Regions from separate parts of the Pseudomonas orientalis genome, predicted to be linked through region 2. Evidence: predicted binding sites of a transcription regulator. Region 2 holds the regulator's gene; each other region holds the start of a gene.

Region 1 (7,081 bases), 910 kb from region 2:
ACGCATCATCGGGATGTCCACCTTTGCTGCATGAGAACCGGCAGGCCGTCTAAAAATTCCCGGGTATTGAGCCTACATTTGCATAACCTGGGCCATAACTGAAAAAACTCCGTACACCGCTCGCGCTCAGGCGATCAGAATACAGAGTTTAGGCGCCCGGCTTCAGATTGAAACCGGGCGAGGCGAACATTTACACAAGCCTTACGCGGCGGCGAACAATTGCTCGCTGATCAGCACGTTGGCATCGCTCAGCGCTTTGCTGCGAACTTCGTCGCCATAGGCCAGGCCTTCGGCGCGCACGATTTCGATATCAGTGATGCCGAGGAAGCCGAACAGCAGCTTCAAGTAGCCTTCATGGGCGGCACCGGATGCCTGGCCGGCATGCAGGCCGCCAGCGGTGGAGACGATGATGACTTTTTTGTTGCCGCACAGGCCTTCAGGGCCGGCTTCGGTGTAGCGGAACGTCTGGCCGGCGACGGCGATACGGTCGATCCAGGCCTTGAGCTGGGTCGGGATGGTGAAGTTGTACATCGGCGCACCTATCACGACGGCATCGGCGGCGAGGAACTCAGCCAGCGACGATGCACTCAGTTCGGCCTCGTGCTTTTGCGCGGCATCGCGCAGTTCGGCGGCGGTGCCCAATGCACCCAGGGTCGCGCCGGAGAAATGATTGATCCCTTCGCTGGCCAGGTCACGGTAAGTCACTTCCACGCCCGGCTCGGCGGCCTGCCACGCCTTGACCACGCCAGCGCTGAGCTGACGGGAAGCGGAGTTGTCGCCGAGAATGCTGGAATCGATATGCAAGAGTTTCATGGTGGATCTCCGAGGTGGGATCGACAGAAGCGATCAGATGGTGGTGATGCTACGCACCCATCCAATGGTCGATAAGCCACTTGCAATGCGATAGATTGTCCCACTGACAGGACAATAGGCTGAGCATGCAAGACCTTAACGACCTCTACTATTTCGCCAAAGTCGTCGAAGCCGGCGGTTTCGCCGCCGCCGGGCGGCTGTTGGGCATTCCCAAGTCGCGACTGTCGCGGCGCATTGCCGAGCTGGAAGAGCGCCTGGGCGCACGTCTGCTGCAACGCACCACGCGGCAACTGACCCTGACCTCCGTCGGCGAACGCTACCTGCGCCACTGCCAGGCAATGCTGCTGGAAGCGGAGATGGCCGATGAGGCCGTGGCGAGCATGTCCACCGAACCCCGTGGGCGCCTGCGGGTCACGTGCCCGGTCGGGCTGGCCCAGCAGATCCTGCCGGAACTGGTGGCCGGGTTTCTCGCCGCGCACCCGCTGGTGCAGTTGGACATGACCCTGGTGAACCGTCGCGTCGACCTGGTGGCCGAAGGCATCGACGTGGCGTTGCGCGTACGCGAACTGGGTGACGAAGACCCGCTGCTGGTCACCAAGCGCCTGCGCGAGGCGCACACCGTGCTGGTGGCCAGCCCGGCGCTCCTGCGCGACCGCCGGGTAGAGACCCTGGAAGACCTCAGGCAATTGCCGATCATGGGCGCACTCGAGGCGGACCGCATGGTGCACCAGCGCATCATCGACCCCCAGGGCAACGCCCATGAGCTGGTCATGGAGGCTCGCCTGGGCATCGAAGACTTTATCGTGCGCAAGACCAGCGCCCTCATGGGCGTGGGCTTCACGGTGCTGCCGATGATGTATTGCGAAGAGGAACTGGCCAACGGCCGGCTGGTGCAGCTGTTACCGCAATGGTCGTTACCCGGTGGCTGGCTGCAGGCCGTGTATCCGCACCGGCGCGGCGTGCTGCCGGCGATCCGCGCCTGGATCGACTATATGGAAGAGGGCTTCAAGGGCTGCGGAGATCGTCTGTTATGAGCATGAGCGAAGCACAGGTCGCAGCGTTTTGCCTGAGCCTGCCTGGCGCGCGCGAGGACTACAAATGGGGCGGTGTGCGGGTGTTCTCGATTGCCGGCAACAAGATGTTCGCGTTGCAGAACCTGCGCGGCGATTCATTGGCATTCAAGGTCGACAAGGCGCTGTTCCTCGGCCACGTCGACCGCCCGGGCATCCACCCGGCGCCCTACCTGGCACGCGCGCAGTGGATCATCATGAACACGCCCTACCCGCTCGGGCCCGAGGAACTGCGTGGCTTGTTGCAGCGCTCGCACCAGTTGGTGGTAAGCAAGCTGCCCAAGCGCATGCAGGTCGGGTTAATGCTAGAGGATCGAGAGTAGCGTGCCGCCGAGAAACAGTTGGTCCAGCCAGAACACCTGGTGCAGCAGTACGATCACCCAGAACAGCACCTGGTAGGACACCTTGCGCGTCTTGTGCCGGAACACCTGCTGCGCGATCAGTGCCCCCGGCCAACCGCCCGCCAGTTCGACAGCGTGCAGGATGTTCTCCGGGACGCGCCGGCCCTCTGTCTGCGCCTTGCGCTTGTCGCTCCAGTACAGAAAGAACGCCATCACGCTGACCACCCCGTAGGCTGCCAGCGGCATGACCGTCTCGCCACGATGCCACAGCAGCGCCGAACCCAGCAGCGGCGCGGCGCACAGCAGCACGAAGAGCAACGCCTTCAAGCGTGGGTGTTGAATGTTCACGGCTTGACGGCCGTCCAGTCGATCCAGCCGAATTGCCAGGTTGCCAGGATCACCAGGCCGAACGCGATGCGGTACCAGGCAAAGGCCGCGTAGCTGTGGTTGGCGATGAATTTGAGCAGGCCCTTGACCGCGATCATCGCAAAGATGAACGAGGTGACAAAGCCAATGGCGAACACCGGCAGGTCCGCCGGCTGGAACAGGTCGCGGTATTTGTAGCCCGAGTACAGCGCGGCACCGACCATGGTCGGCATGGCCAGGAAGAACGAAAACTCGGTGGCGGTCTTGCGTGACAGGCCGAACAACAGGCCGCCGATGATCGTCGCGCCGGAGCGTGAAGTGCCCGGGATCATGGCCAGGCACTGGGCCATGCCGACCTTGAGCGCGTCCTTCCAGGTGATCTCGTCGACGCTTTCGGCATGAACGGCATGTTGGCGACGTTCCGCCCACAACATGATCACACCGCCCACCACCAGGGCCGTGGCCACGGTGATCGGGTTGAACAGGTAATGCTTGATCAGGTCAGCGAAAATCACCCCCAGCACCACCGCCGGCAACACCGCGATGATCAGGTTCACGGTGAACCGCTGGGCATTGCGCTGAGTCGGCAAGCCGATGACCACGTCGAGGATCTTGCGGCGAAACTCCCAGACCACGGCAAGGATCGCGCCCAGCTGGATAATGATGTTGAAAGCCTCGAAACGCTCGCCGCCGAAATTGATCAGGTCGGCGACGATAATCTGGTGGCCGGTGCTGGAGATCGGCAGAAACTCCGTCAGCCCCTCGACTACGCCAAGAATCAATGCCTGTATGGCGGTCCAAAAATCCATGCTTTCTCCAAAGGTCACGCGCCTGGCATGCCTCTTAGTGTTTTTTAAAGTTCACTGACAACGAGCGCACTGCCGCGCCCGGCGTTGATTCTCAATGCCGGACTGCAAAAATTCCGTGAAAAATCAGGCAGTACTCAGGTTTTTCGATTACGGGCCGAAAGCCTATCAGACAAGCCGTAAAAGTCGATGCAACACCCACAATTATAAAAGGCACGGAGTGACAGGACGATGAACAGTTTGCGCAATATGTCGATCAGCCGGCGTCTCTGGCTGATCCTGATAGTCGCCGTGCTGATGCTGCTGACCTTGGGCGCCTTGATGCTCAAACAGATCCATGACGACCTTTACCAGGCCAAGCGCCAGCAGACCCAGCACGTGGTGCAAACCGCCAGCGGCGTGCTCGGCTACTACCAGAACCTGGAAAAGACCGGGACACTCACCCGCGCAGCGGCGCAGCAACAAGCCCTGAGCGCGGTGCGCGGCCTGCGCTACGACCACGATGACTACTTCTGGATCAACGACCTCACCCCCGTGATGATCATGCACGCGGCCAACCCCAAGTTGGACGGCCAGAACCTCTCGGCGATCCGCGATCCGGACGGGTTTGCGGTGTTCAATGAATTCGTGAGCCTGGCCAAGGCCAAGGGCGCCGGCATCGTCAATTACCGCTGGCCGAAGCCCGGGGCCGATGCGCCCGTGCAGAAAACCTCGTACATCCAGCTGTTCGAACCCTGGGGCTGGATCATCGGCTCGGGCGTCTATGTGGATGACGTGCAGGCCGAGTTCACCGGCCAGGTGTGGAAAGCCTCCGCTATCGGCCTGGCCATTGCATTGGTCATGACCCTGCTGGTGCTCCTGATCGCGCGCAGTATCGTGCAGCCCTTGCAGGCGGCGGTGAATGCCATGGCCAACATCGCCAGCGGCGAAAGCGACCTGACCCGCAGCCTCGACACCCACGGGCGTGACGAGGTCACCCAGCTCTCGCAGCATTTCAATACTTTCACCGCCAAATTGCGCCAGGTGGTCGGACAATTGCAGGTGTGTGCCAACGCCCTGGGCGAGTCGTCGAGCGAGTTGGGCCATAACGCCAGCCAGGCCCACGACCGCAGCCAGCAACAGTCGCAACAGATGGAATTGGTGGCCACCGCTATCAATGAAGTCACCTACGGCGTGCAGGACGTGGCCAAGAATGCCGAGCACGCCGCCAGCGAAATGCGCGATGCCCAGGCCCAGGCGCAGCAAGGCCAGGTCAACATCGACAGCAGTCTGCAGCAGATCGACCAGCTCTCGGGCACCATCAGCCAGGCCGTTGAGGTGATCCGCACGCTGTCCAGCGAGAGCACCCAGATCGGCGGTGTGCTGGAGGTGATTCGCTCGATTGCCGACCAGACCAACCTGCTCGCCCTTAACGCCGCCATCGAAGCCGCACGGGCCGGCGAACAGGGCCGCGGGTTTGCCGTAGTGGCCGACGAGGTCCGCTTGCTGGCCCAGCGCACGCAGAAATCCACGGCTGAGATCCAGGCAATGATCGAGCGCCTGCAAGGGCATTCGGAAGCGGCGGTCAAAGTGATCAGCGACAGCCACAGCGCCTCGCAACTGACCATCGAGCAAGCCGGGCTGGCCGGCGCAAGCCTCAGTGCCATCGGCCAGGCGCTGCAGAACCTCAACGGCCTGAATGCCTCGATTGCCAGTGCCACCCTGCAACAGGCCCATGTGGTGGAAGATATCAACCAGAACGTCACCCAGGCGGCCGGACTGTCCCACAGCACTGCGCTGGCGGCTGAACAGTCGAGCGTGGCCAGTGCGCAGTTGCGTGGCTTGAGCGAGCAGCTTGACGGGTTGTTGCGTCAGTTCCGAATCTAGCCCTGGGTTAAATTGTGGGACGGGGCAAGCCCCCGTGACGGCTGGACAGCCGACGCGTTTCTACCTGACGCTCCGAGGTCAAAATGTGGGAGGGGGCTTGCCCCCGATGGCGGCCTCCGGGACGACCAGGATGCTGGATTGGACCGAGTACATATCCGTTTCTGCGGTCACGGCTGCTATGGGTTCCGCTTTTACAGCGGCTCACTTTTGAAAAGCGCAAAAGTAAGCAAAACGCTCTTGCCCCACCACTCGGCACCTCGCTCAGGCTCGGTGTGCCCTCTCTCCGGCTTGAATCCGTGGGCCGCCGCAATGGGCCATCCATGGCCCAGTGCGGCTACCCCGGCGTCCTGCCGGGTTGCCCACGGATTCAAGCCTGCGTTCGGCCAGCGTGGTTTAACGGGGCGCCTAAGATCACGATCAAAAGCCAGATCAAGAGCAAGAGCAAGAGCGGCCCGCTTCGCATCGTGGTTACGTTTGGGCGCTATAGGGTGTGTAGTCATCTATGACCATCGGGGGCTTACCCTAATGCCAGTCAGTTAAGCGAACGAAATGCTTAAAGCAGCGAAGATCCCCTGTGGGAGGGGGCTTGCCCCCGATGACGTCGGCCCAGCAAACACTGATGTTGGTTGAACGACCGCTATCGGGGGCAAGCCCCCTCCCACAGAGGATCTGCGCTGACTGACCGGCATTAGGGCAAGCCCCCTCCCAGATTTACCTGCTGTGTTTTGAGGATCGTCCACCTCTGGGTACAATTACCGCCCTCTCCCACTCCCCAAGGAACCGCCATGTCCGGGCTTGAATTGTTCGCCGCCGTACTGGGGGTGATCGCCGTCTGGCTGACGGTCAAGCAGAACCCTTGGTGCTGGCCCATCGGCCTGGTGATGGTGCTGCTCTATACCTGGGTGTTCTACGACGTAAAGCTTTACTCCGACATGTTGCTGCAAGTGGTGTACGCCGCCTTGCAACTCTATGGCTGGTGGCAATGGACCCGCGCCGGCGCGGTCAAGCAGGGACGCCAGGTCTCCCGTCTGGGCATGCCGGCGGTCATGGCCGGCCTGGCCGTCGGCGCTGTCGGTAGCCTGTTGCTCGGCGCCGCCATGGCTCACTGGACCGACGCCGCCCAGCCCTGGCTTGACGCGGCCCTCACCGGCTTCAGCCTGGTGGCGCAGCTGTGGATGGCGCAAAAACGCGTGCAGTGCTGGCCGTTGTGGATCGCGCTGGATGTGATTTTCGTCGGACTGTTCCTCTACAAAGGCCTCTACCTCACCGCCGTGCTGTATGCGCTGTTTACCGTGATTGCCGTGCAAGGCTGGCGTGAATGGCGCGCCGACCCGGCGTTGCACCCATGAAGGTGGTGGTACTGGCAGGTCCGGAATCGAGTGGTAAAAGCTGGCTGGCCGCAGAGCTGCATGCGCACTTCGGCGGGCTGATGGTGGGTGAATATGTGCGCTCTTTCATCGACGAACATCAACGCGATACCTGCCTGGCGGATATCCCGGCGATTGCCCGGGGCCAGTTGGCCTGGGAGGATGCGGCGCGCGCCAGGCGCCCGGCGCTGCTGATCCTCGATACTCACCTGCTGACCAACAGGCTCTGGAGCCAGACGCTGTTTGGCGACTACCCAGGCTGGCTCGACAGCGAACTGCTGGCCCGTCATTACGACTTGCATCTGCTGCTGTCCCCGGAGGACGTGGAATGGAGCGCCGACGGCCAGCGCTGCCAACCGCAACTGGCGGACCGCCGGGCGTTCTTCCAGGCCGGCCTGGACTGGATGCATGCGCATCACCAGCCAGTGATGGTGATCAGGGGTGATTGGCAA
Region 2 (7,081 bases):
ATCGAAGTCAGCCAGCGCAGCCAGGCGCAGTCGCTGGGTTACACCGTAGTGGATGCCAGCACCGTAGTCGCCACCCACCTCAACCAGATTCTCTACAAGCACTCCCACGAGCTGATCGGCCACGAGGAAGTCCAGCAATTGATGGGCTTGCTGGCCAAGGCCTCGCCAAAGCTGGCCGAAGAGCTGGTGCCGGGCGTGCTGTCACTGTCGCAGTTGCTCAAGGTGCTGCAGGCTTTGCTCGCCGAACAAGTGCCGGTGCGGGACATTCGCAGCATTGCCGAGGCCATCGCCAACAACGCCGCCAAGAGTCAAGATACTGCCGCGCTGGTGGCCGCGGTGCGCGTCGGTTTGTCCCGCGCAATCGTGCAAAGCATTGTAGGCGTTGAGTCTGAGCTGCCTGTTATCACCTTGGAGCCAAGGTTGGAACAGATATTGCTCAATAGTATTCAGAAGGCAGGGCAAGGCCAGGAAGAAGGGGTTTTGCTGGAGCCGAGCATGGCCGAGAAGCTGCAACGTTCGTTGATCGAAGCTGCGCAGCGTCAGGAAATGCAGGGCCAGCCGGTGATTCTGCTGGTGGCCGGTCCGGTTCGCGCAATGTTGTCGCGCTTTGGACGCCTGGCAGTACCGAATTTGCACGTGTTGGCTTACCAGGAAATTCCTGACAATAAGCAAGTGACTATCGTCGCGACAGTAGGGCCCAACGGCTGAGGGTAGTGGGTTATGCAAGTGAAGCGTTTTTTCGCCGCCGATATGCGTCAGGCCATGAAGTTGGTCCGCGATGAGCTGGGCGCCGATGCCGCGATTATCGGTAACCGTCGTATTGCCGGCGGTGTCGAGCTGACGGCTGCCCTGGATTACACGCCCCAGGCCCTGGCCCCGCGCGTGCCGAACATGGAACTCGAAGACGAGCTGCGCAAGACCGCTTCGCGCATTGTCTCGGCCCAGGCCGAACTGAGCATGCGCGGCGACAGCGACGCCACCACCAATCGCCAGTTGTTCGCCGGCCTGCCGCTGACTGCCGCCGAGCCGCTGGTGGAACCCACTTTTGTCGAACCGCCACGTCCTGCCGCGCCAGCCCCGGCCGCTGCGGTCGATCAGCGCGTGTTCGATTCGATGCGCTTTGAACTCAATGGCCTGCGCGAATTGCTCGAAGTGCAGCTCGGTTCTCTGGCCTGGACCCAACTGCAAGGCAGCAAGCCGCAGCAAGCCAATCTGTGGCGTCGCCTGCAACGCATCGGTCTGTCCGGCCCGTTGTCCCGTGACCTGCTGGCGTTGACGGCCGAAGTCGAGGAGCCGCGCCAGGCCTGGCGCATGCTGTTGGCGCACCTGGCGCGCATGATCGCCACGCCGGAAATCGAACCCCTGGAAGAGGGCGGTGTGATCGCCATGGTCGGCCCTGCCGGCATGGGCAAGACCACCACCCTGGCCAAGCTGGCGGCGCGTTATGTGCTCAAGTACGGCGCGCAGAACATCGCGCTGGTGAGCATGGACAGCTACCGCATCGGTGCCCAGGAGCAGCTCAAGACCCTGGGCCGCATCCTCAATGTGCCGGTGACCCATGTCGACCCGGGTCAATCCCTGGCCAACGCCCTCGACCCGCTGCTGCGCAAGCGTGTGGTGCTGATCGATACCGCCGGCCTGCAAGCCAGCGACCCGGCCCTGCGCATGCAGCTCGAAAGCCTGGCCGGGCGTGGCATCAAGTCAAAGAATTACCTGGTGCTTGCAACCACCAGCCAGAAACAGGTTCTTACCGCTGCCCACCACAGCTATAAACGCTGCGGCCTGTCCGGTTGTATCCTGACCAAACTGGATGAAACCGCCAGCCTGGGCGAAGTGTTGAGCCTGGCAATCAGTCATGAACTACCGGTCGCCTACCTGACCGACGGGCCGCGGATCCCGGATGATTTGCATCTGCCGCGCCGTCATCAGTTGGTCAGCCGTGCTGTCAGCGTGCAAATGCAAGACGAGCCTAGCGAGGAAGCGATGGCTGATATGTTCGCCGACCTTTATCACAACCCGGCAAAACGGGTGGGATGAGGCAGGATGAACACCGTGAAATGTACCTACATCGATGGCCTGCAAGCGATACACGCGGCCAAGCCATGTAGCCTGCGTCTAAGCAAGACAAGGTAAAGAAATAAAATGGGCAGCATGCATCCCGTACAGGTGATCGCGGTGACCGGCGGCAAAGGTGGCGTCGGCAAAACTAACGTGTCAGTGAATTTGTCCCTGGCCCTGGCAGAGCTTGGCCGTCGCGTCATGCTGCTGGATGCTGACCTGGGCCTGGCGAACGTGGACGTTCTGCTGGGGCTGACACCCAAACACACGCTGGCCGATGTGATCGAAGGCCGCTGTGAGCTGCGCGATGTGCTGCTGCAGGGCCCTGGGGGGATCCGCATCGTGCCGGCCGCCTCGGGCACCCAGAGCATGGTGCACCTGAGCCCGGCGCAGCATGCCGGCCTGATCCAGGCCTTCAGCGATATCGGCGACAACCTCGACGTGCTTGTGATCGACACCGCCGCCGGGATCGGTGAGTCGGTGGTCAGCTTTGTACGTGCAGCGCAAGAAGTGCTGCTGGTGGTGTGCGATGAACCCACCTCGATCACCGACGCCTACGCGCTGATCAAACTGCTTAACCGTGACTACGGCATGAACCGCTTCCGCGTGCTGGCCAATATGGCCCAGAGCCCGCAGGAAGGGCGCAACCTGTTCGCCAAGTTGACCAAGGTCACGGATCGTTTCCTCGATGTGGCTTTACAATACGTCGGTGCAGTTCCTTACGACGAGTGTGTGCGCAAGGCCGTGCAAAAGCAGCGTGCGGTCTACGAAGCGTTCCCTCGTTCGAAGTGCGCACTGGCGTTCAAGGCCATTGCCCAGAAGGTCGATACCTGGCCGCTGCCCGCCAATCCTCGGGGGCATCTGGAGTTTTTCGTCGAGCGACTGGTGCATCAGACGAGCGCGGGACCTGTGCTATGACATCAAGCGGCTACAACCTTTACAAAAAGTCGGCACGTGACAGCCAGGGCGAGTTGATCGAGCGCTACGCGCCGCTGGTCAAGCGTATCGCCTACCACTTGCTGGCGCGCCTGCCCGCCAGCGTGCAGGTGGAAGACCTGATCCAGGCCGGCATGATCGGCCTGCTCGAAGTGTCGACCAAATATGACGCGAGCAAGGGGGCGAGTTTCGAGACGTATGCGGGTATCCGTATCCGTGGCGCGATGCTCGACGAAGTGCGTAAAGGTGACTGGGCACCGCGTTCGGTACACCGCAATACGCGCATGGTCAGTGACGCAATTCGCGCAATTGAAGCAAAAACCGGTCGTGACGCTAAAGATCACGAAGTTGCGGCCGAACTCCAATTGAGTCTCGACGATTATTACGGGATTTTGAACGATACCTTGGGCAGCCGCCTGTTCAGTTTCGACGACCTGTTGCAGGACGGCGAGCATGAAGGGCTGCACGAGGACGGCGCGAGCGCGCATATGGAGCCGTCGCGCGATCTGGAAGATGAGCGTTTCCAGGGCGCGTTGGCGGAGGCCATTGCCAATTTGCCGGAGCGCGAGCGCCTGGTGTTGGCGCTGTACTACGACGAAGAGCTGAACCTCAAGGAAATCGGTGAGGTCCTGGGGGTCAGCGAATCGCGTGTCAGCCAGTTGCATAGCCAGTGCGCGGCCCGCTTGCGGGGGCGGTTGGGAGAGTGGCGCGCGCGCTGACAGGCAGTGTGGGGACACTGCAGACGCTACCGCGAAGGTTTCGGCCTTTGCGGATTCGCTCCGTGGTGCCCTGGGCAGTCCTTTTTGTGTAACGCCTGTTGATTGAAGTGGCGCGTCCAGGTGCTGGGCGCGTTTAAGACTGCTTGGAGGTCGAATTGGACAAGAACATGAAAATCCTCATCGTTGATGACTTCTCAACGATGCGGCGGATCATAAAAAACCTGTTGCGTGACCTTGGGTTCACTAACACGGTCGAGGCGGATGACGGCATCACGGCGATTCCAATCCTCAACAGCGGCAGCATCGACTTTCTGGTAACCGACTGGAACATGCCTGGCATGACCGGTATCGACTTGCTGCGCCATGTGCGCGCCGATGAAAAACTGCGCAGCCTGCCGGTGTTGATGGTGACCGCCGAAGCCAAGCGTGAGCAGATCATCGAAGCCGCCCAGGCCGGGGTCAACGGTTACGTGGTCAAGCCATTCACAGCATTGGCCTTGAAAGAGAAGATCGAAAAGATCTTCGAACGCATCCACGGCTAATGCCATCGCGGGGGAGCTATGGAGCATAAAGAAACGTCACAGGGCGACTTTGAGTCGACCCTGAAAAAGCATGCTCACCAGTTGGTCGACAGCCTGGAAAAAGGCCAGTTCGCCGACGCGGTGCAGTTGATCCATGAGCTTAACCAGACCCGTGACCGCGGCCTGTATCAGGAAGTGGGCAAGCTCACACGCGAGCTGCACAGTGCGATCGTCAATTTCCAGATTGACCCGCGCATGCCCCAGGCCGAAGAAATTTCGCAGATCACCGATGCCACTGAACGCCTGTCCTATGTGGTCAGGCTGACCGAGGCGGCGGCCAACCGCACCATGGACCTGGTGGAAAACGCCACGCCGCTGGTCAACGGCATGGCCAGCGAAGCCCAGGCCCTGAGCCTGGACTGGGGCCGCTTCATGCGCCGCGAAGTGGGGGCTGAAGAATTCCGTGAGCTGGCCCGTCGCGTCGACGGTTTTCTGTCGCGCAGCGAACAGGAAAACCGCACGGTGGCCAGCAACCTCAACGATATTCTGCTGGCCCAGGATTACCAGGACCTTACAGGCCAGGTGATCAAGCGGGTGACCCAACTGGTCACCGAAGTGGAAAGCAACCTGCTCAAACTGGTGCTCATGGCCGGCCAGGTCGACCGTTTTGCCGGCATCGAACATGACCGCGAAGCGATCCTCTCGGAAAAAGATCCACAAAAACATCTCGCCAAGGGTGAAGGTCCGCAGATTCATGCCGATAAACGTGAAGACGTCGTATCCGGTCAAGATGACGTAGACGATTTGCTGTCCAGTTTAGGCTTCTAAGGAGCACCCACATGAGCTTCGGCGCCGATGAAGAAATCCTTCAGGATTTCCTTGTAGAGGCCGGCGAAATTTTAGAGCAACTGTCCGAACAACTGGTCGAGCTGGAAAGCCGCCCGGATGATGCGAACCTGCTCAATGCAATTTTTCGCGGTTTTCACACTGTAAAAGGGGGCGCCGGCTTCCTCCAGCTCCATGAGCTGGTGGAGTGCTGCCACATCGCCGAGAACGTGTTCGACATCCTGCGCAAGGGTGAGCGTCAGGTTGACTCGGAATTGATGGACGTGATTCTCGAAGCACTGGATGCCGTCAACGGCATGTTCAGCGAAGTGCGCGAACGTGCACCGATCACTGCCGCCACTCCGGAACTGCTGGCCGCCCTGGCGCGCCTGGCTGAACCGGCTGCCGAAGCGCCTGCGGTGCAAGCAGCGCCTGAGCCGGTGGTGGAGGCCGAGGCGGATGTGACCGACAGCGAGTTCGAGCAGCTGCTCGACTCGCTCAATGCGGTCAAGGCCGAGGCCGAAGCACCGGCTGCAACGGCGCCGGCCGCCACGCCGACCAGCGAAGACATTACCGACGCGGAATTCGAATCCCTGCTCGACCAGTTGCATGGCAAAGGCCAGTTTGCGGCCGATGCCGTGGCGCCGGCGGCACCGCCTGCGGCGCCGGCCGCCAGTGCCGGTACCGATATTACCGACGACGAATTCGAGGCATTGCTCGACCAATTGCATGGCAAAGGCACGTTTGTCGCCGAAGCCTTGCCGCAAGTCGCGGCCACCGCCACTGCGCCAGCCGCTCCGGCCGCCAAGGCTGAACCGGCTGAACCGGCCGGCGACGGGCTGATCTCCGACAACGAATTCGAAGCGTTGCTCGACGAGCTGCACGGCAAAGGCAAGTTCACCGAAGTGGCCCCGGCCGCCGCTCCCGCGGCTGCAGCGGTCGCTACGCCCGCACCGGTTGCCGCCAAAGCTGCGGCGCCGGCCGCCAAACCCGCGCCTGCAGCGGCTGCGGCGCCAGCCCCGGCGCGTGCTGCACCAGCGCCGGTCGCCGACAAACCTGCCAGTGAAGCCGAAACCACCGTGCGCGTGGACACCGCGCGCCTGGACGACATCATGAACATGGTCGGCGAACTGGTACTGGTGCGTAACCGCCTGGTACGCCTGGGCCTGAACAGTGGCGACGAAGCCATGCAGAAGGCCGTGTCGAACCTGGACGTGGTCACCGCCGATCTGCAGACCGCCGTGATGAAAACGCGGATGCAGCCGATCAAGAAAGTCTTCGGCCGCTTCCCCCGCCTGGTTCGCGACCTGGCGCGCCAGCTCAAGAAAGAAATCACCCTGGAACTGGTGGGCGAAGAAACCGACCTCGACAAAAACCTCGTCGAGGCCCTGGCCGACCCGCTGGTCCACTTGGTGCGCAACGCCGTCGACCACGGCGTGGAAACCCCGGAAGAACGCGAAGCCTCGGGCAAGCCGCGCAATGGCAAGGTGATCCTGGCGGCGGAGCAGGAGGGCGACCACATCCTGCTGTCGATCACCGATGACGGCAAAGGCATGGACCCGACCATCTTGCGCAATATCGCGGTCAAGCGCGGCGTGATGGACAAGGACGCCGCCGACCGCCTGACCGACACCGAGTGCTACAACCTGATCTTCGCGCCGGGTTTCTCGACCAAGACCGAGATCTCCGACGTGTCCGGCCGTGGCGTCGGCATGGACGTGGTGAAGACCAAGATCAGCCAGCTCAACGGCTCGATCAATATCTACTCGACCAAGGGCCAGGGCTCCAAGATCGTCATCAAGGTGCCGTTGACCCTGGCGATCATGCCGACCCTGATGGTGATGCTGGGCAACCAGGCGTTCGCCTTCCCGCTGGTCAACGTCAACGAAATCTTCCACCTCGACCTGTCGCGCACCAATGTGGTGGACGGCCAGGAAGTGGTGATCGTGCGTGACAAGGCCTTGCCGCTGTTCTACCTCAAGCGCTGGCTGGTGGCGTCGGCCAAGCATGAAGAGCAGCGCG
Region 3 (7,081 bases), 370 kb from region 2:
GTCGGCCATTTCCTCGACCACGTTGACGTTGGGGTAGTAGACATAACCCTTTTCGTTCGCGGCCGGATGGTTAGGCTCGTAACGCGCTTCGAGGTTGCTCTGGTCTTCGACCACACCGAGCACCTGCACGCCTTGCCCTGCGGCATCCTGGTTCTGGAACAGCGAATCACTGCCGCCGCTCTGGCCGCCCTGGAACATGGTGGCAAACACTGGATGACGGGCACGGTAAGTCTGGTCAATGCTCGAAGACACGGTCTCGGCGTTGGCGATGTTACTGGCGACGGTGTTCAAGCGCGTGGTCTGCGCGCTCATGCCACTGCCGGCAATATTGAAAACACTGGACAGGGACATGGCTTATTCTCCACGCAGGGCTGACATCAGCCCTTTGAATTTGCTGTTGAGCAGGGTAAAGCTGGCCTGGAAGTTCACCGAGTTTTCGGCGTAGTTCGATTGTTCCAGTTGAGCATCAACGGTGTTCTGGTCGATCGACGGTTGCATCGGCGTGCGGTACAACAGCGACTCATCACCACTGCTCAGGCCTTGCGCTTCGATATGACGGTTGTTCGTCATGTTCAAGGCGAAGGTGCCGTTTTTGGTTTTGTCCTGCTGTGCGGCGAGCACGGCGGAGAAATCCAGGTCCCGAGCCTTGTAGTTCGGGGTGTCGGCGTTGGCAATGTTGTTAGCCAGGACTTCGGCACGCTGGGCGCGGAAGCCCAGGGCTTGTTCGTGGATACCGAGCGCTTTATCGAAGCTGATGCTCATGGCGGAAACCTTTAGGCTGACCTGCTATTCGTTAGCAGGGTTATAGCAAGGTGCATGCCAATGTGCTCAAGCCCCATATATCAAGGGCTTACGGGGGAATTGCCGGTGGCAATGCCAGAAAAGCGGCAAGTGCTTTCCGCGTGGCGCCAGTAAAGCGGCAATGGAAGGATTGCCGCTCCCGTTGAAATTGCCGCGAAACAAATGTGGGAGGGGGCTTGCCCCCGATGGCGGTGGGTCAGTCAACTATTCATGACATGACACACCGCTATCGGGAGGAAGCCCCCTCCCACATTTTTACCGCGCAAACTTTGTTATTTGGCCTGGTAGATGATTCCAGGGCTGCACTGCACCATCTGGTAGTGATCCGGCAAGCCGTTCAAGGCTTCGGAAGCGCCGAGGAACAGATACCCTCCGCGCTTGAGCGTGCCATGAATGCGCAAGAGGATGTCCTTCTTCACTTCGGCCGAGAAGTAGATCAGCACGTTGCGGCAGAACACCATGTCGAACTTGCCCAGGCTGGCGTAGCTGTCGAGCAAATTGAACGAGCGGAACTCGACGCGGTTCTTGATCGGTGCCTTGATCGCCCAGCGCCCTGCCCCTTTCGGGTCAAAGTAGCGCTGCAGGCGTTCCTGGGACAATCCTCGGCCCAGCGCCAGGCTGTCGTACTCACCGGTCTTGCAATTGGTGAGCATGCTGCCGGACAGGTCCGTCGCCACAATTTGCGCACCGGCTTTCAACTGGCCCATGTTGGTCCGTTCGAATTCGTCGATGGACATGGAGATCGAGTACGGTTCCTGCCCCGAGGAGCATGCCGCCGACCAGATACGCAGGCGCTGGCCCGGGCTGGCCTTGATGGCTTCCGGCAGCACTTTGTTCTTGAGCACCTCAAAGGGGTAGGTATCGCGAAACCACAGGGTTTCGTTGGTGGTCATGGCATCGACCACCATCTCCTTGAGTCCGCTGCGCGGCTGCCCCTGGATCCGCTGGACCAACTCACCGAGGGACTTGATGCCCTGCTGCTCCATGAGCTTGTTGAGACGGCTGGATACCAGGTACTGCTTGTTTTCACCGAGCAATATGCCACAGGCTTTTTCCAGGAAGACCCGGAACTGTTCGAAATCCAAATTACCCGTAGACACTGATACCGCCTCTTAAATCGTGTGACCGCCAGGGGAAATGCCCCTTAGCTGTGATCTGCTGCCTTGATCCGGTCGACTACCCGGGATGCGAGGTCATCAGGCCGGAACTTGGCCAGGAAGTCATCCGCACCGACCTTCTTGACCATGGCCTGGTTGAATACCCCCGACAACGAAGTATGCAGGATGATGTGCAATTTTTGCATGCGTGGATCGCTGCGTATTTCAGCCGTGAGGGTGTATCCGTCCATTTCCGGCATTTCAATATCGGAAATCATCATCAGGAATTCTTCTTCCGGCTTCTTGCCCTCGTCCACCAACTTGCGCAAATAATCCAGGGCTTGGCGGCCGTCATTGAGGGCGACCACCTCAACGCCGACGGTTTGCAGGCAACGCGTGACCTGCTTGCGCGCAACCGAGGAGTCGTCCACGGTCAACACGCGCAGGGACACCGCCTTGTGCGCCGTCTCGGCATCGACTACCCCAACGGAAATAGTTTCCGAAGTGGGCGCGACCTCGGCGAGGATTTTCTCCACGTCGATGATTTCCACCAGCTGGTTATCCACCCGCGTCACAGCCGTCAGGTAGTGATCGCGGCCGGTGCCCTTGGGCGGCGGATGGATCTCTTCCCAGTTCATGTTGACGATACGTTCCACCGAGCGCACCAGGAACCCTTGGGTCTTGGTGTTGTACTCGGTAATGATCACGAACGGGCTCTCGCGGTCTTGCAAACCCGCGGAGCCGGTGGCCATTGCCAAGTCAAGAATGGGGATGGTCGCGCCACGTATATTGGCTACGCCACACACCACCGGACTGGACTTGGGCATGATCGTCAGCTTGGGACACTGCAGCACTTCACGCACTTTAAATACGTTGATCCCGTACAGCTGTTTGCCGTCCAGGCGAAAAAGCAACAACTCCAGGCGATTCTGCCCTACCAGCTGTGTGCGCTGGTTTACTGAATCCATTACACCTGCCATGCCCAGACTCCTAAATCCCAGAGGTACGATGCGTACCCAACACTAAACGGCACGAGCTTTGCTATTTGGTTGGCTATGGATATTAAAACGACAGTTTCCCGACGCGCTTGCCGCCCAAAGTATCGCAGATTGCTCTGCGCCGCAGTGGCGCTGCTTGTCTGGAGCGCGAGCGTCACCACTCGCGCCGACAACGTCACCCTGCCTGATCTACTTATCGGCGTCACCCAAGGCTTTCTTGAATACACTGTAGAAGATTATCTGGAGACCACCCAGACACCGGGGCGCTATGAAATCCAGGTCAACCAGTTGGACCCGCGCCTGCGTATGCCGATGTGTGACAAGGAATTGACAGCCACCCTGGAAAGCCCGGCCCAGCCCATCGGCCGTGTGACCGTTAAAGTACGTTGTGAAGGCGCCTCGCCCTGGACTGTTTTTGTGCCGGCTCAAGTCAAATTGTTTCGCGACGTTGTCGTGGTGGCGCGACCGTTGAAGCGCACGGGCATCATTGGCGATGACGATGTCGCACTGCGTGAACGGGATATCAGCCTGATCAATCAGGGTTACCTGACCTCCCTGGACCAGGCGATCGGGCAGCGGCTCACCCGACCAGTGGTCACCGATCAGGTGATTACCCTGGTTCATCTGGAGCAGGCTGAAGTCATTCGCAAAGGTGACCAGGTAGTGATATCCGCCAGCAGCGGCGGGTTGAACGTAAGAATGCCGGGGGAAGCGCTGTCCAACGGCGGCATGAGCGAACAGATCCGCGTCAAGAACCTCAACTCCAACCGTGTGATAAAGGCGCGGGTGACAGCTCCAGGTCAAGTCGAGGTGGCGTTATAGATTACTGGTACGGGACGCCAGGTTTTCCTACACTGTGCATGGAATGTCCCGTGCGGAGATTTATTGTCATTCGCGCCTAAAGTTTGTCCGGGTATTGCCGAAAACATGGCAAGCGTCCAAATACCCAGAGGTTTTTTGATCATGGTCATCGATTTCAGCCGTTTAAATAACACCCCGACGACGTCAGGCACTACGCGTACCGCCGGCAAGGAAAACGTAGAAGCCAAGTCCCAGCCCCTGCCGACCAAGACAGAACAGGCGGGTGCCAGTCAAAGTGGGGAGTCGGTACACCTGAGCAATGAGGCTCAACAGTTGCAGAAAGTCACTGACTCGCTGCGCGATCAGCCGATTGTGAACAAAGCCCGCGTGGCCGAGTTGAAACAGGCCATCGCCGATGGCACTTATACAGTCGACAGCAACCGCGTAGCCAGCAAGCTGCTTAACTTCGAAGCCGAGCGCTAGGCAAAGGCCTGCGCTGGGCTTCTGGACGCTTAAAACCCAAGGCCAGCCATGCACCACGACGAACATTTGCTTCAACTGATCATTGATGATCTGGCGCCGACGCAACAATTGCTCGAGCTGCTTAAAGAAGAGTCCCTGGCCTTGTATGGTCGGGACATGCCTTTGCTCGAAGAAATACTCGCGCGCAAACAGTCACTGATTGTGCTGCTCGAACAGCATGGCAAGAAGCGCAGCGAGATTCTCATCAGCCTGGGCCTGCCCGCCGATCACGACGGCCTGGCACAGCTGGCAAGTCATTCCTCGGTCGGCGATCAGTTGCTGACGCAAAGCAAAGCACTCAATGAGCTGCTCACCCTGTGCCAGGAAGCCAACCTGCTCAACGGCCAGTCTATCCAGCTTCAGCAAGCCACCACGGCCAACCAGTTACGTATTCTTCACGGCGGTGAGCCCCCAGCTCTGTATAACGCCCAAGGTTCCACTTCACGCCTGGTCAAGCCAAGTACCCGCAGCCAAGCCTGACACCGCTTTACAGCGCGGCCTATCCAAGGTGCGCCACATACTGGCAAAATGCCGGTTCTTGCGTGTAGTCGTATTTTGCCTGGAGATGGAACAACTGTGTTCAACACCCTCAATGCGGAAGATGCGCCGCAGCCGCCAAAGGTTCTTACCACGCCTCTGGAAATCGCCAGCACTCTGCGAATGCTTCAAGACAGCCATGATCCGTTGATCATCACGTTCCATGAGCGCAGCCAACGCTTCCAAAGCTATCTTGTAGATATCGACAAAGACAGCAAGACGCTGGTACTGGACGAGATGATTCCGCGTGACGGTGAGCGTCACCTCGAAAATGGCGAACCGTTCCGCATCGAAGGTTTCCATGATGGCGTTAGGGTTGCCTGGGACAGTAATGGCACGCTGAGCATCAGCGAGAAGGACGGTCACCGTATCTACAGGGGCAGCATGCCCAGCGAGGTGGTCTATCATCAGCGTCGTGATGCATTCCGCGCGGCCCTGAAGTTGGCGCAGTTGGTCAATATTGAACTGGGTGGCGAAAAGCTCAAGGCTCCGATCAACGGCAAGTTGCTCGACATTTCGGCCACTGGGTGCAAATTGCGCTTTGAAGGCGACATTACCGAACGCCTGCAACTGGGCCAGGTCTATGACCGCTTCATCGCCGCGCTGCCATTCGGCAGCATGACTACCTCTGTCGAGTTGCGTTACCTGCATTTCGAAGACAGGATCAACACCACCTTTGCCGGCGTGCGCTTTCATAACATGAGCGGTTTAGTGCAGCGCCAGGTAGAACGCTTTGTGTATCAGCTGCAACGTGAAGCTCGACGCTTTGACAAAGACGACGACTTCTAAGCCTTGAACACTCAGTATAAAACGGGCAGACCCTCATAGGATCTGCCCGTTTTTCGTTCAGGGGCGCGCTCGGCTCAAGTCATGGGGATGTTCTTCCGGGTCGGTTGACTCAGGCGAAATCTCGGCAGCCGGCTCGTCGATGGCAGGTTCGGGTTCCGGGTCAGGAACAGTGGTCTGCATCTGCTCCTGTACCACCTGTTCATCCACCCGGGGATCAAGCGCGGCCACCAGCGGTGAACTGGACATGCTGTCAGGCATTGCAACGTGATGCAGCGGCGCATCGTCTACCTGATGCAAATTGGTCACCGCCTTGGGCCGTATACGCCATACCAGGATCAACGCACACAAGCTGAAAAACGCGTACAGCATCTGGCTGCCGAACAGCTTCATCACCACACCCGCCAGAAGCGGGCCGATGCTGGCACCCACTCCGTAAGTCACCAGCAACATGGCCGTGAGCGATACCCGACGATCACCTTCTACGTGGTCGTTGGAAAAAGCCACGGCCAACGGGTAAAGACAAAACTGCACTAGTGAACAAAAAAAGCCCGCCACGAACAGCACTTCCAAAGGTACCTGAGTCATGATCGCCAAGGGCAACGCCGCCACCGCCAGGCACAAGGCGAAGCAGCGGATCAGCAGAGCGCGGTCATAGCGGTCCGACAACCAGCCCAGTGGCCACTGTACGAGCAGTCCAGCGAAAATACAGGATCCCATGAACAAGCCGACTTGCTCGGTCGTCAGCCCCTGCTGGGACGCATAGAGCGGCGCCAGGCCATAGAACGAGCCGACGATCAGGCCGGCACCCAACACCGTGCTGAGGGACTGTGGTACACGCTTGATAAAGAAACGCGGTTCCATCGGTGCCGGATGCAGCGGCGCCGGGTGAATACGTCGAGTCATGGCCACCGGCACCAGGCACAGGGCAAAGCACAGCGCCACCAGCATCAGCAGTTCAAGCCCCAGATGGGGATGCATCACCAGTATCAGTTGGCCCAGCACCAAGCCGAGGTAGGAAGCGATCATATAGCCGCTGAACACTACACCACGCTGTTTGGCATCTGCCTGCTCATTGAGCCAGCTTTCAATGACCATGTACTGGCACATCATCCCCAGGCCCACGATGATCCGAAGCACGATCCAGGCAGGCAGCCAATCGATCAAGCCATGGCCCAGCACAGCCGCGCCGACGATTCCGGCGCAGGTAGCGTAGGCGCGTATATGCCCGACACGAGCAATCAAACGGTGGCCGATCTTGCCACCCAGCACCAGGCCAAAGTAGTTGGCTGCCATCAGCGCACCCACCCACAGGCTGTCGACATGGTCCGCCGCCAAGCGCAAGGCCAAATAAGTACTGAGCAGGCCAGAGCCGATCAGCATCATCAAAGAGGCGAAATAAAGGGCTCGAAAAGATTTCCAGATCTGGCGCATCGGCGTTCCGAGCGGCTCCTTGCAGTGAGGGGACTGGGCTATCGGCATGATAGTCCGCAGTGGGCGGTTCCGGACAGGCGGCATGAACCATTTCCGGGGATTATT

What was found. Region 2 encodes FliA, which starts transcription of late flagellar genes. Its sites were predicted from a motif close to CTAAAGTTTNNNNNNNNNNNGCCGNTAA; they were not measured.
Region 1: MRY17_RS13850 (methyl-accepting chemotaxis protein) is a predicted target of FliA. The motif match lies at 3,533-3,560, and genes of this name have one in related genera.
Region 3: flgM (flagellar biosynthesis anti-sigma factor FlgM) is a predicted target of FliA. The motif match lies at 3,795-3,822, and genes of this name have one in related genera.

What each region holds. Positions count from the first base shown of each region.
Region 1 covers NZ_CP094351.1:3,097,473-3,104,553, forward strand. The annotation lists gene MRY17_RS13820 (alpha/beta hydrolase family protein) at 1-9, opposite strand, end outside; gene MRY17_RS13825 (FMN-dependent NADH-azoreductase) at 202-813, opposite strand; gene MRY17_RS13830 (LysR substrate-binding domain-containing protein) at 939-1,847, shown strand; gene MRY17_RS13835 (MmcQ/YjbR family DNA-binding protein) at 1,844-2,206, shown strand; gene MRY17_RS13840 (DUF1294 domain-containing protein) at 2,189-2,572, opposite strand; gene MRY17_RS13845 (undecaprenyl-diphosphate phosphatase) at 2,569-3,399, opposite strand; gene MRY17_RS13850 (methyl-accepting chemotaxis protein) at 3,628-5,262, shown strand; gene pnuC (nicotinamide riboside transporter PnuC) at 6,048-6,611, shown strand; gene MRY17_RS13860 (AAA family ATPase) at 6,608-7,081, shown strand, end outside.
Region 2 covers NZ_CP094351.1:4,006,432-4,013,512, reverse strand. The annotation lists gene flhA (flagellar biosynthesis protein FlhA) at 1-708, shown strand, start outside; gene flhF (flagellar biosynthesis protein FlhF) at 721-2,037, shown strand; gene fleN (flagellar synthesis regulator FleN) at 2,143-2,976, shown strand; gene fliA (RNA polymerase sigma factor FliA) at 2,973-3,713, shown strand; gene MRY17_RS17755 (chemotaxis response regulator CheY) at 3,881-4,255, shown strand; gene MRY17_RS17750 (protein phosphatase CheZ) at 4,274-5,062, shown strand; gene MRY17_RS17745 (chemotaxis protein CheA) at 5,074-7,081, shown strand, end outside.
Region 3 covers NZ_CP094351.1:4,374,427-4,381,507, forward strand. The annotation lists gene flgC (flagellar basal body rod protein FlgC) at 1-351, opposite strand, end outside; gene flgB (flagellar basal body rod protein FlgB) at 355-762, opposite strand; gene cheR (protein-glutamate O-methyltransferase CheR) at 1,074-1,901, opposite strand; gene MRY17_RS19415 (chemotaxis protein CheV) at 1,946-2,878, opposite strand; gene flgA (flagellar basal body P-ring formation chaperone FlgA) at 2,954-3,718, shown strand; gene flgM (flagellar biosynthesis anti-sigma factor FlgM) at 3,860-4,180, shown strand; gene MRY17_RS19430 (flagella synthesis protein FlgN) at 4,229-4,699, shown strand; gene MRY17_RS19435 (flagellar brake protein) at 4,796-5,545, shown strand; gene MRY17_RS19440 (MFS transporter) at 5,603-6,976, opposite strand.